3 regions of the Desemzia sp. C1 genome follow, and region 1 is predicted to be linked to each of the others. Evidence: predicted binding sites of a transcription regulator. Region 1 holds the regulator's gene; each other region holds the start of a gene.
What was found. The regulator LexA, encoded in region 1, represses DNA repair genes until DNA is damaged. The targets are predictions, from matches to a motif close to CNAACANNTGTTNG.
Positions count from the first base shown of each region.

Region 2: the regulator LexA is predicted to act here: its motif matches at 3,724-3,737, upstream of uvrB (excinuclease ABC subunit UvrB).
Region 3: the regulator LexA is predicted to act here: its motif matches at 2,418-2,431, upstream of LMF32_RS10575 (replication-associated recombination protein A).

Region 1 is NZ_JAJIZP010000003.1:2,508,276-2,513,832, forward strand. Features, by position in the region: gene tkt (transketolase) at 1-339, opposite strand, end outside; gene LMF32_RS12530 (DUF896 family protein) at 441-683, opposite strand; gene lexA (transcriptional repressor LexA) at 909-1,532, shown strand; gene LMF32_RS12540 (adenine phosphoribosyltransferase) at 1,602-2,114, opposite strand; gene recJ (single-stranded-DNA-specific exonuclease RecJ) at 2,152-4,485, opposite strand; gene LMF32_RS12550 (DegV family protein) at 4,626-5,492, opposite strand; gene LMF32_RS12555 (DUF1836 domain-containing protein) at 5,515-5,557, opposite strand, start outside.
Region 2 is NZ_JAJIZP010000003.1:2,360,156-2,365,712, reverse strand. Features, by position in the region: gene LMF32_RS11850 (DNA internalization-related competence protein ComEC/Rec2) at 1-1,990, shown strand, start outside; gene holA (DNA polymerase III subunit delta) at 2,054-3,100, shown strand; gene rpsT (30S ribosomal protein S20) at 3,251-3,505, shown strand; gene uvrB (excinuclease ABC subunit UvrB) at 3,795-5,557, shown strand, end outside.
Region 3 is NZ_JAJIZP010000003.1:2,085,668-2,091,224, forward strand. Features, by position in the region: gene LMF32_RS10560 (universal stress protein) at 1-284, opposite strand, end outside; gene LMF32_RS10565 (hypothetical protein) at 402-683, opposite strand; RNA gene ssrS (6S RNA) at 782-973, opposite strand; gene LMF32_RS10575 (replication-associated recombination protein A) at 1,069-2,319, opposite strand; gene gshAB (bifunctional glutamate--cysteine ligase GshA/glutathione synthetase GshB) at 2,648-4,933, shown strand; gene LMF32_RS10585 (hypothetical protein) at 4,938-5,557, shown strand, end outside.

The sequences.
Region 1 (5,557 bases):
AGCTTCAACACCATCAGTATAATGAACTTCAGGATGTCCTGGAGTGTTGCTTTCCCACTGACGGAAATTTTTCAAATCATCAATCGACACTTTGTATCCAGCTAAGTGAAGCATGCTGTATAACATCATAGAACCGTGTCCAGCAGAAAGAACAAAACGGTCACGATCTACCCAGTGAGAATTTTTAGGATTTGCTTTTAAATGTCTGCTCCATAAAACATATGTCATTGGTGCAGCACCCATTGGTAAACCAGGGTGTCCGGAGTTGGCTTTTTGCACTCCGTCAATACTTAACGTACGAATGGTATCTACAGCTAATTGATCTACTTTATCGAACAAAAAATATCATTCCTTTCAATTTTCAAACTAAATAAAATGCTTACATTACTTTTATATCATACCATTTTTTACACTTAAATGGTGAACTTTTTGCATTAAATTTATCTGCCGTGCAAACCTTTGTCTTTTTGAATTTTTTTCACTTTTTCAGGCGTTACATCATTTCCTTCTTCATCCATGACTTTCATACCTTCTATGTGGTTTCTCATACCGCCTCTAAAAGCTTCTAGATAAGCTTCACGTAATTGTTTTTGCTCTACTTGTTCTGACATGGTCAACCCTTCAGAAGTTTTAGATTTTTTTGCTAATTCATTGATTCGTTTGATTTGATCTTTTGGCAACATTTTATTCATCCTTTCTTTTACTTACCCAATATACCAAAAACACAGCTATATTTCAGCCTTTATTGTCCTATTTGTGTATGAAAAAGAGCTTTATAAAAACAATGCGCAGATTTTTTTGTCTTTTATTTCATTTCTTTGTTTAAAAGGCGAACGTTTGTTTGAAAAACGTTTCTATTTGTGCTATTCTATCAACAAGAGTAAATAAGAATTGAGGTGTATCCTATTATGAAAAAAACGCCAGCATCCAGACAACTAGAAGTACTGCAATATATTTATGAACAAGTAAAAGAAAAAGGCTTCCCGCCAACAGTTCGAGAAATAGGACAAGCCGTTTCATTGTCTTCAACATCAACAGTCCATGGACATTTATCTCGTTTGGAAAAAAATGGTTACATCCAACGTGACCCTAGTAAACCAAGAACAATCGAATTAACCGTTGAAGGATTGACTCAATTAGGAGTGGGAATGAATAAAATTCCGCTATTAGGAACGGTTACAGCCGGTGAACCTATTTTAGCTGTAGAAGAGGCAACAGACTTCTTCCCTATCCCTCCAAGCTTAGAATACGAAAATGGCGCATTGTTTATGTTGACCATTCGAGGAGAAAGCATGATCAATGCAGGTATTCTTGATGGAGACGAAGTGATCGTCAGAAAGCAGTCCAGTGCAGACAACGGAGACATCGTTATCGCAATGACTACTGAAGATGAAGCAACCTGCAAACGATTTTTCGTAGAGAAAGATCATTACAGACTTCAACCAGAAAACGATTCTATGAGCCCTATTCTATTGGATGAAGTAACCATTTTAGGAAAAGTGGTTGGTTTATACCGCAGCCATGTATCTTAATCCATTTTCTAAAAAAATTACCTCGAGAACTGTTTGAACAGCTCTCGAGGTTATTTTTTTGTTTTTATCTTAATATTCAGCAAGTGCTAAAATATCATAGCCTTTGATTTTATCGCGGCCTTTCAAGTCTTTCAATTCAACGATGAACGCTGTTCCTACAACTACTCCGCCTAATGACTCGATCAATTCAATAGTAGCAGCAATCGTTCCGCCTGTAGCCAATAAATCATCACACACTAAAACTTTTTGTCCAGGTCGAATGCTGTCTTTGTGTAATTGTAATGTATCTTGTCCATATTCTAAACCATAGTTCACTTCTACTGTTTCGCGAGGAAGTTTCCCTTTTTTTCTAGCAGGAGCAAATCCGATTCCTAGTTCATAAGCAACTGGGCATCCTACGATAAATCCACGTGCTTCAGGTCCAACAATCATTTCTACGCCTTTATCTTTAGCGTATTTCACGATTTCGTTAGTTGCGTAACGATAAGCTTCGCCATCCGCCATTAGTGGTGAGATATCTCTGAAGATGATTCCTTCTTCAGGAAAGTTTTCTACATCAGCAATATAATTTTTTAAATCCATTTTCGTTTGTCCTCCGTTCACTAGTCGAATAAGTATATTATTCGCCAGTGGATAATTGTTGCAATAGCCACTTATCTACTTCCCAGGAGTGACTATACACTAATTTTTCTTCTGCACTAATTCGTTGCAATTTCTTTTGATAAGTTAGGGCTTGAGTCAAATCTTTTTTCTCAGGGTTTTCGATTTGATTTAAAAGTCCATTGTCTATTTTAACAAATCCGACTTCAAAAAACACCTGTATAATGAAAATTAATCGATTTTCTTTGATATTTAATGTCTTCGCTAAAATTGACAGTTGATTTTTTACATCAATGTTTTGATGAGAACGAATAAACTTATACGTTTCAGCGAACTTTTCTCTACTCGGCATTCCTTCTAAATAGTCATTAGATGAACTATAAAAAGAATAGGAAATATTCTCCAGCTGATTGTCTTCCAGCACTAACGAAAGCATCGTCATAGATGGTGGACAGTCGACCAGTACAAGATGTTTATTTTCCATTTTGAATTCTTTAGCTTCTTTTCGAGTTTGAACATTGTGGCTCTTACTGGAATGATGGATTTTATCCTTGAAACGCATATGATTTTCAGGATCAAAAAACACAAAATCTGCTTGCTCATTCTTCCATAGAGTTTCCGGTATCTGAGTTCCACGATAATCAAAGCATTGAATCCCTTTTACAGCTACATCTTCCACTCGGAATTGCAATTTTCTTGCTCCGTTCCACTCATTGATCTCCAATTTTCCGATAGTAGACAACATGGTTTTCTCAGGAATCTTATCTACTAACTCCCCAAACCCGAAACCAATACTGTCTAAAAGGTATTGATCAAGTTGCACAGACATCTTCAAATGCGTACCATCCGCTCCGATTTTTCGAATCGATTGAACTTCAACATCATCCAATAAAAAAGTCGGTTTTGGATTATCGGTGCCAAATGGGGCTAACTGATTGATTTCTTCAATTGCATCAACCGTTAAATCACTTATCTCAAGCACCTTATCGATTTGGACTTCTTCTCCCATTTCTCCAGCCACTTGCTGTGTAACTGCATATTCATTTAATTTCGCTTGAATTTTCTCAATGTTTTCCAGCGGTACAGTTAGTCCTGCAGCCATGTGATGACCGCCAAAAGCTGCTGTTAATGGGCGCACAGTATCTAATGCTTCATACAGATGAAAGGCTTGTACACTTCTGCCCGAACCTTTAGCCGTTCCATTTGCTTGATCGATGTTTAAAACAATCGTAGGCTTACCGGTCTTCCCAACAACTTTGCTGGCTACGATTCCTAATACGCCTTCATGCCATCCTTCTTTCGCTAGTACATAAACATTGGTTTCTGTATCGATTTCTTCCAACATGTCAAACGCTTCATCGGTGATTTGCTTAACGTATTTTTGTCGCTCTTCATTTTTTGATTGAATGAACTGAGCAATCGATTGGGCTTCACTGTCATCAAATGTGGTCAATAATTTTACAGCCGGCGAAGCATCGCCTAGTCGTCCAGGTGCATTTAGTCTAGGTCCTATAATAAACCCGACGGATTCTTCACTTAAATCGTTTTTATTCACATTAGCGATCTCATACAACGCATTTAAGCCTATGCGTTGTGTTTGTTTCAATGCTTCGATTCCTTGCATAGCTAGGACTCTGTTCTCGTCTCGTAAAGAAACTAAATCGGCAATCGTTCCTATAGCGACCAAATCCAATAACTCTACAGGCATTTCACCCAGCAAAGCAGTAGCTACTTTAAAAGCCACTCCTACACCTGCTAAGTCTCCAAATGGATAATGGCCTTCAGGGTGACGCGGATGAACCACAGCAAATGCTTGTGGCAGCTGCTCAGGTAATTCATGGTGATCCGTCACGATGACATCTACACCCAATTCATTCGCTTTTTGAATCGCTTCATGTCCTGAGACCCCATTGTCGCAAGTAACAATCAACTGGCAGCCTTCTTGGATCAACTTTTTAAAAGCTTTTGTGTTAGGCCCATATCCATCTGTAAAGCGATTCGGAATATAGAAATCCACGTTTGCCCCAATCATTTCAAGAGTTTCCAACAATACAGACGTACTTGTCACACCATCTGCATCATAATCTCCATAAATAATGATTTTATCTCCGTTTTCTACTGCCATCATGATGCGTTCAACTGCCCGTTCCATGTCATGCATCAAAAAAGGATCGTGTATGCCTTCTTCTGTAGGTTGAATAAAACTTTTTATTTTCTCTTCGGTGTCTAACCCTCTTTGCAGACACAGCGAAATAAACAACGGCGAATAAGACAGTTGTTCAGCTAGTTCTTTAATGAGCGGTTTATGTTGTTCTTCATTTACTAATTTCCATTTCATACGAGCTTTAATCACAGTCTTCACTCCCAACTCTATCAGTATATCAAATTAGCGGTTTGATTGATAGAAGAGTGAGCAGGAAAGCTTTACGATCAAATAAAAAAACTGTAAAAAGAACAAGGCTACTCCCTGTCTCTTTACAGTCTTGACACTGCTTAATCTTCTAATTGACTTATCGCAATACCGATCAATCCAGGTCCTGTATGCACACCCAATGCAGGACTGAGGGTTTCATAGTAAAAATCACGGATATTCGGCAACATTTCTTTCATTGTTTCAGCGATTGTATCGATAATTTTTTTCGTTTCTGTTCCAGCATAGCAAACAGCTACATCGTACTTTTTAGCTTTGTTCGCGAACTCGATAGAGCAGTCGATCGTTTTTTGAATCCCTTTTTTACTTCCTCTAGCTTTAGTTACAGTATAATAAATTCCATCATCATTACACGAAATAACCGGTTTTAGATTCAATAGGTTTCCAACAAGTGATGAAACCAAACCAATTCTTCCACCCTTTTGCAAATACTCTAACGTATCGACATAGAAATGAATCTTGATTTTTTCGATTCCATCTTGAAGTTTTTGTTTAATGGTTTCCCAATCCATCCCTGCTTCCACGTAAGACAACGCTTGTACAGCGTGCAGACCGCTGCCGATCCCTACGTTTTTCGTGTCTAGGACAAATACATCTAAATCCTCTACTTCTTCAGCCATTAAGCGCACCATGTTGTTTGTTCCGCTTAATCCGCTTGAAATCGTAATAGCGATAACTTTAGTATATCCCTCTGCTTTAATCTCGTTTAGCATATTTTTAATGGTTTCCCCATCAGGTAAAGACGTTTTAGGGATCTCTTCTTTTAAGCGGTCGTATAACTCTTCCGGTTGAATATCCACTTTATCGGTGTATTCGCCGTCTTTATAAATGATTTTCAACGGGATCACTTTCATATTTCCTTGTTCCAAAACATTTTGCGGAACATCTGATCCTGAATCAACTAGAAAAGCAATTTTTTCATTCTTCATTTTTCTAATCGTCCTCCATTAATTACTTATTTTGACTTTCTTGACTGTTGACAACGCTTAACGAA
Region 2 (5,557 bases), 150 kb from region 1:
AGACTGGTGGCAGTCTCAACATCATAAGCAAAAATTGATTGTTGAAGGAGAGCTGTCTAGACCTGAAAAGAATCGGAATCAATATTTGTTTGATTACAAACAATTTTTATTCAACAAACGTGTCCATTGGATTTTATCAGCTGATCAATTAGAAGTTCTGCCAAACCATAACAGCCATTCGTTTTGGGAAAATTATTCTTTATCGGCTATAAAGGAACGGTTGATGGAACATATCGATCAGACGATGACGCCTAAAATAGGTGATTATATGAAGACGCTCTTGTTAGGCGACGTTGGTGCTTTCGAGACAGAGCTGTTGCAGCAATTCAAAGATCTGGGATTGCTTCATCTGTTGAGTATCTCTGGACTACATATACAATTCCTATTTTCCATTTTTTCGTATCTATTATTGAGAGCAGGTATGACCAAAGAATCTAGTTATTTCATTTTAGTGCCTATTCTTTTCTTTTACGGTAGTTTGATTGGGTGGGGAACGAGTCCCTTTAGAGCTGTGGTAACCAGTTTTATTGCATTGAGTGCTGCGCGATTCACTATTCGAATTTCTACTCTTGATGTGTGGTCCATGACGTTGATCGCAGCATTGATGATAGACCCTTATCAAATCAGCAGTGCAGGGTTTCAATTGAGTTATGGATTGAGTTTGCTGCTGGTCCTGTTTTCTAAGACTTTCTTGGTGTCGCGGTACAATTATTGGACGCAAAATCTGCTGATTTCATTTGTGATGACTGTCGCTTCAACTCCGGTTTTGATGTTCCACTTTTTTGAGTTTCCTTGGATTGGAACGATAGCGAATCTTTTGTTCATCCCGTTTTTTTCATGGGTATTGATTCCGTTACTGATTTACCTAGTTCTTTCTTTTCTGATATCAGGCACGACATTTTTTGAACTGCTGCTTAACATTTTAGAGACCGTGCTGTCTTTTCCTGGATGGATTGCTTCGTGGCTATCAAAAATCCCGTTTAACCTTATCGTAACCGGAAAGATTCCGGTGTTTTTAATGGGGATTTTTTGTGTGGCTTTGATTCTATGGTTTATGTCTTTAGAAACAAGGAAACACCGGAAGAAAGCTTTGTTTGGAGCTGCTGCTGTTTTTTTAGTGGCTGTCCAATATCAAACCTATTCTCCATTTGGTGAGGTAGTGATGATAGATGTTGGACAAGGAGATGCTTTTTTGATCAAGGAACCTTTTGGTCAAGGCAATCATTTGATTGATACAGGAGGAATGATTTCGTTCGGGACAGAAGAGACGTGGATGCAGAAAGAAACTCCTTCAACAGTCGCTAATCGACATGTTTTACCGCTGTTAAAAGCTAAAGGAGTCAGGAAGTTGACCACTGTTTTTGCAACTCATGGTGATGCTGACCACATTCAAGCATTGAAAGAAATTGCTGAGGGAGTAAAGATTGAAGAAGTGGTTTTCCCGACAGGTACAGAAAAAAAAGATCTTTTTCGAGAAACAGCGCAAATTTTGCAAAAAAAATCCATCACTTTGACAAGCGTAGTGGCTGACAAGAAAGCTCCTGTTAAAGTGAATTCTTTTTTGTATGTGCTATGGCCATTTGAAGCTGGAGAAGGGGAAAATAAAGATTCGTTAGTATTGTATGGTCAAATTGGAGCGTACAAATGGTTATTTACTGGCGATTTAGGTGTAGAAGAAGAGCAAAAACTGTTGGAAGAGTACCCTAATTTAAAGGTTGACGTTCTCAAGGTGGGGCATCATGGAAGCCATACTTCTTCCAGTGAAAGCTTTATTCGCCAAATTGATCCGGAAATTGCTTTGATCTCTGTTAAAAAAGCAAATCAATTTGGCCATCCTCATGATGAGGTAATTGGCTTGCTTGAGATAGAACAGGTCAAAGTTTTTCGTACGGATTTAAATGGAGCTGTTCATTACCAATACTTTCCATTTGAACCCAAAAGGCACTCCGTGGATTTTCGAACGATTTTGTTAGAAGATGAAAAGTTTTAAACAACAGTAAAAATATACTTGCTTTCTAAGGATTCAATTTGTACGATTAAGAGGATATGGAAAGTGGGGAAGAAGTTGAACTATACAACTGAACTAGCAAAAATCAATAAAAAAGAATTTTCTTCTGTATATGTGGTGTTAGGGACAGAAGCTTATTTGGCAGATAATTTAAGGAAAGCTTTTATAGCCAATGTGCTTTCCTCTGATGAAATGGATTTGAACTTTAGTTCATTTGATATGGAAGAAACACCTTTGAGCACAGTCTTGAATGACGCAGAAAGCATTCCTTTTTTTGGCGACAGACGTTTGGTGTTTGTGAATCGACCAGCTTTCTTAACGGGAGAAAAAACAAAACAAAAAGTAGAACATGACATTGATGGGTTGATGGATTACTTAGACCATCCATCTCCCTCAACCGTATTAGTCTTTTTTGCGCCGTACGAGAAGTTGGATCAGCGGAAAAAAATCGTTAAAAAATTAAAAAAATCCGCTGCATTCATCGATATAGCAGCGATGTCTGAACAAGATACAAGAAAATATCTGAAAGACACCATCGCCAACGAAGGATATACGATCACTCCGGAGGCTTTTGACCTGATGATTCAATTGACTGATGCTAATCTGACTACGGCTATTGGAGAATTGCCTAAACTCTTTTTATATGCATTAGAGACTAAAAAAATTCTTAAGCCGGCAGTGGAAGAATTGATCTCCAGATCTTTAGAACAAAATATCTTTGCTTTAAATGAAATGGTCTTAAAAAAACAAGTTGGACCGGCATTGGATTTGTACCAAGATCTATTGCTGCAAAAAGAAGACCCGATTAAAATAAACGCCATTATGACCAGTCAATTCCGCTTGTTGATCCAAGTGATGATTTTGTCCAAGCAAGGTTTCCAGCAAAATGAAATAGGACAAACATTAAAAGTGCATCCTTACCGTGTGAAATTAGCCAGTCAGCAAATCAAGAAGTATAATGAACAAACGTTGACTCAAGCCTTTGAAGGATTAATAGAAGCAGAATATCGCTTGAAAACAGGTCAAGGAGATCGGAAAATGCAGTTTGAATTGTTTGTTTTGCAGTTTGCACAAGGAATGGCGAACCGATAGGACGGTTTTTGAAAGAAACTTCTCTCCTATCAAGTAAAAAAACTTTACAGTTTAATATTGCATTCAGCAGTTTCATCCGGTATAATAAACGATGTTGAAATAATTTTACAATTATTTTAGTTGTTATACATGGAAAGAGGGGTGTACTAAATGCCAAACATCGAATCAGCAATTAAACGTGTTCGTACTGCCGAAAAATCAGCAGTTCAAAACAATACTAAAAAAAGCTCAATGCGTACTGCTGTGAAAAAATTTGAACAAGCAGCTGCAGCTGGAGACAGCAATGCAAACGCTTTGTACAACAGCGCAGTTAAAGCAATTGATATGGCTGCATCTAAAGGATTAATTCACAAAAACAAAGCAGCTCGCGATAAATCTCGTTTATCAGCTAAATTAGCTAAATAATCCACTAAATTGGGTCTGGTCGTCCAGGCTCTTTTTTGTTGCTTAAGAAGCGATAATGCCAGCTGTTTACCATCTAAAAAAAACTCTTTTCATCAGATCGTTCTGATGAAAAGAGTTTTTTTGACTGTCTAGAGTCTTAAACAACCGCCTGCCGTTAAAGTTTCATTTTTGTGAATACTACATCAGTTCCTTTTAGGATCCACGCTCTCTTGCTTGTAAGAACATATGTTCAGTGATAGAATGAATAGAGAACTTTGGTTTGCGAGTTATGCAGAAGTGAGGAGATCATATGGCAGAAAAACAGTTTGAATTAGTTTCTCAATATCAGCCTGGCGGGGATCAGCCTGAAGCGATTAGACAATTGGTCGAAGGACTCAACGCAGGTGTCAAAGAACAGACATTACTTGGTGCGACCGGTACAGGAAAAACCTTTACTGTATCCAACGTTATTCAAGAAGTAAACCGACCAACTTTGGTTATTGCCCATAACAAAACGTTGGCGGGTCAATTATATAGTGAGTTTAAAGAATTTTTCCCAAATAATGCAGTAGAGTATTTTGTTAGTTATTATGATTATTATCAACCTGAAGCGTATGTGCCTCAAACGGATACGTTTATTGAAAAGGAAGCCAGTGTAAACGATGAAATCGATAAGTTGCGTCACTCTGCGACAAGTTCATTGATTGAACGACGAGATGTTATTGTAGTCGCTTCAGTATCGTGTATTTATGGATTGGTCAACCCGTTAGATTATAAAGAATTTGTTTTATCTCTAAGGGTCGGAATGGAGATCAGTCGAGACGACATGTTGCGGAAACTGATCGATATGCAATTTGAGCGGAATGACATTGATTTTCAACGTGGCCGCTTTCGTGTCCGTGGAGACATTGTCGAAATTTTCTTGGCTTCTAGAGATAGTGAAGCTGTTCGAATCGAGTTTTTCGGAGACGAGATCGAGCGCATTCGAGAAGTAGATGTATTGACGGGTGAGGTTAAAGCAGATGTAGGATTTGTAGCCGTCTTCCCTGCAACTCACTTCGTGGCGAATGACGAACAAACTCGTCATGCAGTAAAAACGATTCAAGCAGAATTAGATGCCAGACTAAAAGAATTGAGAGCGGAAAATAAATTATTGGAAGCTCAGCGCTTGGAACAACGAACCAATTATGATATTGAAATGTTATTGGAAATGGGATATTGCCCAGGTATTGAGAACTATTCCAGACATATGGATGGAAGAAAACCTGGAGAAGCACCTTATACATTGTTAGATTTCTTTCCAGATGACTCTTTATTTGTCGTGGATGAGTCTCACATTACCATGTCGCAAATACGCGGGATGTACAATGGTGACCAAGCGAGAAAGCAACAACTGATCGATCATGGATTCCGGTTGCCCAGTGCATTAGACAACCGACCTTTGCGATTAGAAGAATTCGAGAAACATGTCAATCAAATCATGTATATCTCAGCTACTCCAGGACCTTACGAGTTGGAGCGGACAAACGGTGTTGTAGAACAAATCATTCGTCCGACTGGGTTGTTGGATCCTGTGATTGAGATCCATCCAATCGAAGGACAAATTGATGATCTGATTGGGGAAATAAATGAGCGCATTGAGAAAAATGAGCGAGTCTTCATCACGACATTGACAAAGAAAATGTCCGAAGATTTATCAGACTATTTAAAAGAGATCGGCTTAAAAGTAGAATACTTGCATAGTGATGTAAAAACGTTGGAAAGAACAGAAATCATTCGTAACCTGCGTTTAGGCGTATTTGACGTCCTAATTGGTATCAACTTGCTGAGAGAAGGGCTGGATGTGCCGGAAGTATCATTGGTAGCAATCCTTGATGCTGACAAAGAAGGTTTCTTAAGAAGTGAACGTTCATTGGTTCAAACGATCGGGAGAGCAGCTCGTAATGAAAATGGGAAAGTTATTTTGTATGCAGATAAGATAACAGACTCTATGCGGTATGCGATCGATGAAACAGAAAGACGTCGTTCAGTGCAAATGAAATATAATGAAGAACATGGAATCGTACCAAAAAC
Region 3 (5,557 bases), 420 kb from region 1:
ACTTTTGGAGAACCGTATTCAATGACGTAACTAACGTCCTCGACACGGTGGTTTTTAGCATATCGAACATATTCTTCTAGCGTATTTCTAGCTTGCAGACTAGCTTTATCAGCCATTGACCCATCAAAAGTGGAAATGCTTTGGAAAGCCTTTGTATCAATAACATTGGCAATCAATAATGAGGCCTTATTACGTACAGCTACTTGAACAGCTTTTTTAAAAGCTGATTCTGCTTCTTTAGAACCATCTATAGCGACTAAAATACGATTATATTCTTGCAACATACCTACCACTCCATTCTTTATCTATCCTTTACTTACTTCTATTGTAACGTATATTTTTTTATTTTCATAGAGAAACGATATCGTTTTCAAAAGAAGGGCATTGGCTTAAATTCTTTCTTACATGCTTTTGTTCAAATAAATCAAGAAAGAAAGGATAAGAACCATCACAATACCTAAAAAGACAAATGCTTGGATGATCGTATAGAAGAAAGCGAGATAGAGGGAAAATAGCCCGCACAATAGAAAACCAATCCCAAAACCCGTAAAAATCGGCTTCGTTTTTTCGCTGGCGTCACTGCTCTTATAATAGAGAAAAACCTGAGCTTTCATAGTCAAGAAAAAATAAGATGTATAAAGCAATAGAACCGCAAAGATAACAAATAAAATAGATAATAACATATAAATTCCTCCTAATAATGACTCATTTACTATCCTTATTATACACCATAAAAAAAAGCCATCCCAAAAAGGATGGCTTTTTAAATTGAAATTGTATGTAAAATTCCGATGGTACCGTTTATGCGTCCAAGTAGTATTGAACCCGCAATCTAGCAGGTGGGCTCCACTGTCAAGCATCTAACTTCCAAGTGAAAAGGCTTGTTATCCGTTTGATTCAGTTTGGATCCCAATGTTTTATTAAAAATGTTCGGTCAACACATTTTAGGACATCGCGCATACCTCAGAATTCTTATCCTTATAGTAGCATGGGGTTCTTTAATTGTCAATCAAATATTCTCACGCTTTGAAGAGAAACGTTGTACAGATAATAAAGAGAGCGTTTACGCTATTTTTTCTTTTTCTTATTTATAGCATCGTATTGAGCAGCCAAAACATCTTCATATTTTCCGGTATGATTCGGATCGAAGTAACGTGCGTTTTTGAGTTTATCAGGCAAGTATTGCTGATCTACCCAAGCACCAGGATAACTGTGCGGATACTTGTAATCTACACCTCGTCCTAACTTGCTGGCTCCGCTGTAATGAGAATCTTTCAAGTGGTCAGGCACATCACCGCTTTTTCCATTACGTATATCGCTTATGGCAGCATCAATAGCTGAAATACTAGAATTGGATTTAGGGGATAAGCACAAATCGATCACAATGTTGGCTAAAGGTATTCTAGCCTCTGGAAACCCGATGCGTTCTGCAGCTTGAATCGCTGTGACTGTTCTGGAACAGGCTCCTGGATTCGCTAATCCAATGTCTTCATAGGCAATCACCATTAACCGTCTGGCTATAATCGGCAAGTCTCCAGCTTCGATTAAACGCCCTAAATAATGCAATGCGGCATTAACGTCACTTCCTCGAACCGATTTTTGCAACGCTGAGATCACGTCATAATGAGCATCTCCATCTTTGTCGTGTGTCAAAGCTTTCCTTTGTACGCATTCCTCGGCGACTTCAAGAGGAATATGAATCACACCTTCAGAATCAGGTTGCGTTGATTTAACCGCTAACTCTAAACTGTTTAAAGCACTTCTTAGATCACCGTTCGTTGCTCGAGCAAAATGCAATAGAGCCGGTTCGTCAATGTTCACTTGATATTCTCCTAGGCCATTGGCAGAATCTTTTAGTGCACGTTCCATGGCCATTTTGATTTCTTCAATAGAGAGAGGTTTCAACTCGAAAATCTGTGCTCGACTTCTAACAGCAGGGTTGATGGCAATATACGGATTTTCCGTCGTCGCTCCAATCAAAATGATTCGTCCATTTTCTAAATGAGGAAGTAAAAAATCTTGTTTTGGTTTATCCAAGCGGTGTACTTCATCCAGCATTAAAATTACTGAGCCGCTCATTTTAGCTTCTTCTGCAACGATTTGCAGGTCTTTTTTTGAATCTGTAGCAGCGTTCAACATGCGAAAAGCATATTTAGTGGATCCCGCTATGGCACTGGCAATACTAGTTTTACCAATTCCTGGCGGCCCATATAAAATCATGGAAGACAACATTCTGGCATCTACCATTCGTTTAATGATTTTTCCTTCGCCTACTAAATGACTTTGTCCGACAATCTCATCAATATGAGTAGGACGCATTCTAAAGGCCAGTGGTTTATTCGTCAATGTGAATTCTCTCCTCGCAGAAAAACTTTTATTTAGTATATCATGTATAATAAAGAGTTTCTATTTTATCGCAAACGTTTGTTCACTTCAGGCAGTAATTTAGGCGATACATCAAACGAAAAATGGTCATTCACTAAAAACTACATTAAAAAGAAATAAATATATGAAGATAGCCCAAAAGAGAAATCAAATTGGGTCGCTTTTTTTTAGGAACTTTGCGATAATAGTTTTGACAAACAAAATTTCTCACTTAAAATAAGTAATCAAGAGAAGTTGTTCAGGAAGGTAGTGTCAACACATAATGCAAACAATCAAACAAATGATGAAAGACCACTCAATCAAACCAATATGGAACAGTTCTGTAATCGGTATTGAAAAAGAAGGTTTACGAGTTAAGAAAGATGGAACACTAGCAACAACGCCACACCCGACTACACTTGGAAGCAGAAGCTTTCATCCCTATATTCAAACAGACTTCAGCGATGTTCAATTAGAGCTGATCACACCGCCGTTGACTGGAGCTAAAAGCATTAACCAATGGCTGCCGGCTTTGCATGATGTGACGTATCATTCGATGAATGATGAAGAATGGATCTGGCCGCTTAGTATGCCAGGGAGCTTGCCTGAGGAAAAGGATATCCCGATCGCACGATTGGAAAAACGTGCAGATGTGGCATACCGAGAATATTTAGCAAAAGTTTACGGTAAGAAAAAACAAATGCAAAGCGGTATCCATATCAATTTTGAATTTGATACAGCTATTTTAAATGCTTTATATGAAAACCAAACAGATATCACGTCAAAAGAAGACTTTCAGTCTGCTGTTTATATGAAGCTGGCTCGAAATTTCTTGCGTTACCGTTGGATGTTAAGTTACTTATTCGGCGCTTCGCCGACTGTGATGGAAAACTTTTATCCATCAGATGTAGCTGTCCCAGAACACTATGCACGCAGTTTGCGTAATAGTCATCTAGGGTATACGAATGATGAAGAAGTCATCGTTTCTTACGAATCATTAGAAGCTTATGTAGAGAGTATCCAAACGTTAGTTTCTTCAGGGGCATTATCAGAAGAGCGGGAGTTCTATTCTCCGATTCGTCTACGTGGTACGAAACAAGTCAAAGATATGCTCAATAAAGGGATTGCCTATGTTGAATTGCGCAACTTTGATTTAAATCCGTTCACTTCTTTCAGCATCACAGAACAAGATCTTGTTTTCGTGAAGATGTTCTGTTATTTGATGATTTGGTTGGATGAAGAGACTACAGCCGTAACCTCTAAAACCGGTGATGAAAAAAATCATTTGACGTCTGTAGAACATCCTAAAGAAGTTTCACAGTTTAAAGAAGAAGGACTGGCTCTATTAGATGAAATGCAGCAAATGGCTGTTCACTCAGGATATGAAAAAGCTGAAGCAGCTGTAGCATGGGCTAAAGAGTTGTTCGAGCACCCTGAAAAGACTTTATCTGCTCAAATTATGGATGGGATAGAAGCAGAAGGGGACTACATCGCTTTTGGGATGAAACTAGCTCAACAATACAAACAAGAAGCTATGGAAAAACCGTATCAACTAAGAGGGTTTACTTCTTTAGAAATGTCTACTCAATTATTGATCCATGATGCTTTGCAAACAGGCATCACAGTAGACGTGATCGATGAGCATGACCAATTTGTTAAATTGAGCTATGGCAATCATGTAGAATACGTAAAAAATGGAAACATGACATCTAAGGATACGTATATTTCTTCTTTGATTATGGCGAATAAAACGGTCACTAAAAAAATCCTGGCTGAAAATGGGTTCCATGTACCAGGCGGCGGAGAATACCAAACAGTTGAAGAAGCGCAAAATGATTTTTGGCGCTACCAACATAAAGCTATCGTGGTTAAGCCCAAGTCGACCAATTATGGAATAGGAATCTCCATTTTTAAAAATGGTCCTACACATGAAGATTTCAATCAAGCTGTAAAAATTGCTTTCAAAGAGGATTCCTCTGTATTGGTAGAAGAATATATAGCTGGTACAGAATACCGCTTTTTTGTTGTAAATGATCATGTTCCTGCTGTTCTTTTAAGAACGCCAGCCAATGTCATTGGCAATGGAGCAGCAACAGTCAAAGAATTAGTAGATGAAAAGAATCAAGATCCTTTACGGGGAACTCACCATAGAGCTCCTTTAGAAAAAATCGTCCTTGGTGAGATAGAACAATTGATGTTGAAAGAACAAGGCTATTCCACAGAGAGCATTCCTGAAAAAGGAACGGTCGTTTATTTAAGAGAAAACTCCAACATCAGTACCGGCGGAGATTCGATCGACGTAACAGATGAGATGCACGACAGCTATAAAGAGCTTGCTGTAAAAATGGCAGAAGCGATTGAAGCAAATGTAACAGGAATTGATTTGATCATTCCGGATCTGACACAACCAAGTACTATCCAGAATCCTGGTTACACTGTCATCGAAGCCAATTTTAACCCGGCTATGCACATGCATGCTTATGTATATAAAGGAAAGAATCGCCGTTTGACAAAAGAAATCTTGATTATGCTGTTTACTGAACTGTCAAAAACAATTAAAAGGGAGTGAAGCTGTGAAAGCTAAGGATATATGGAATATCTGCTGGCCTCTACTCCTGCTTCTTGCAGCAGAGACTCTCATTTTGTTCATTGATGTAGATATACAGCCTTATTTCTTCAGTCTGCTATTACTGTACATCGTCCTTTCTTTTCTTCTTCATATGGTAGTGCATGAATTAGGGCACCTTGTTTTTGGACTGCTCACTGGATATACTTTTCTGTCGTACCGTATTTTTAGTTGGTCGATCATCAAAGTAAATGGTCGTATAGTGCTTAAAAAGCAAAAACAGAATGCAGCTTTAGGACAAGCCTTGATGGTCCCGAATGAAAAATGGGATCCTGAAAATTATCCGTATCAATTGTATATGAGCGGAGGATTGATATTCAATGCTGCAGCTTTAGTCATAGCTGTGGTGTTGTACCAGTTATCCGTTTTGCCAATGATACCTGTCTTAATCTTTTCAGCAATAGCTGTATTCTTCCTCCTTTCAAATGGCGTTCCTAGAGAACTGAACGATGGAGCAGTATTGAAAAAAGGCCGCCAAAAAAAGGAATACCGAAAAATGATGTATCATCAATTATGGACCATTTATTACTTGTTTAATGGGAAAGCACTAACTCAATTGCCGTTAGA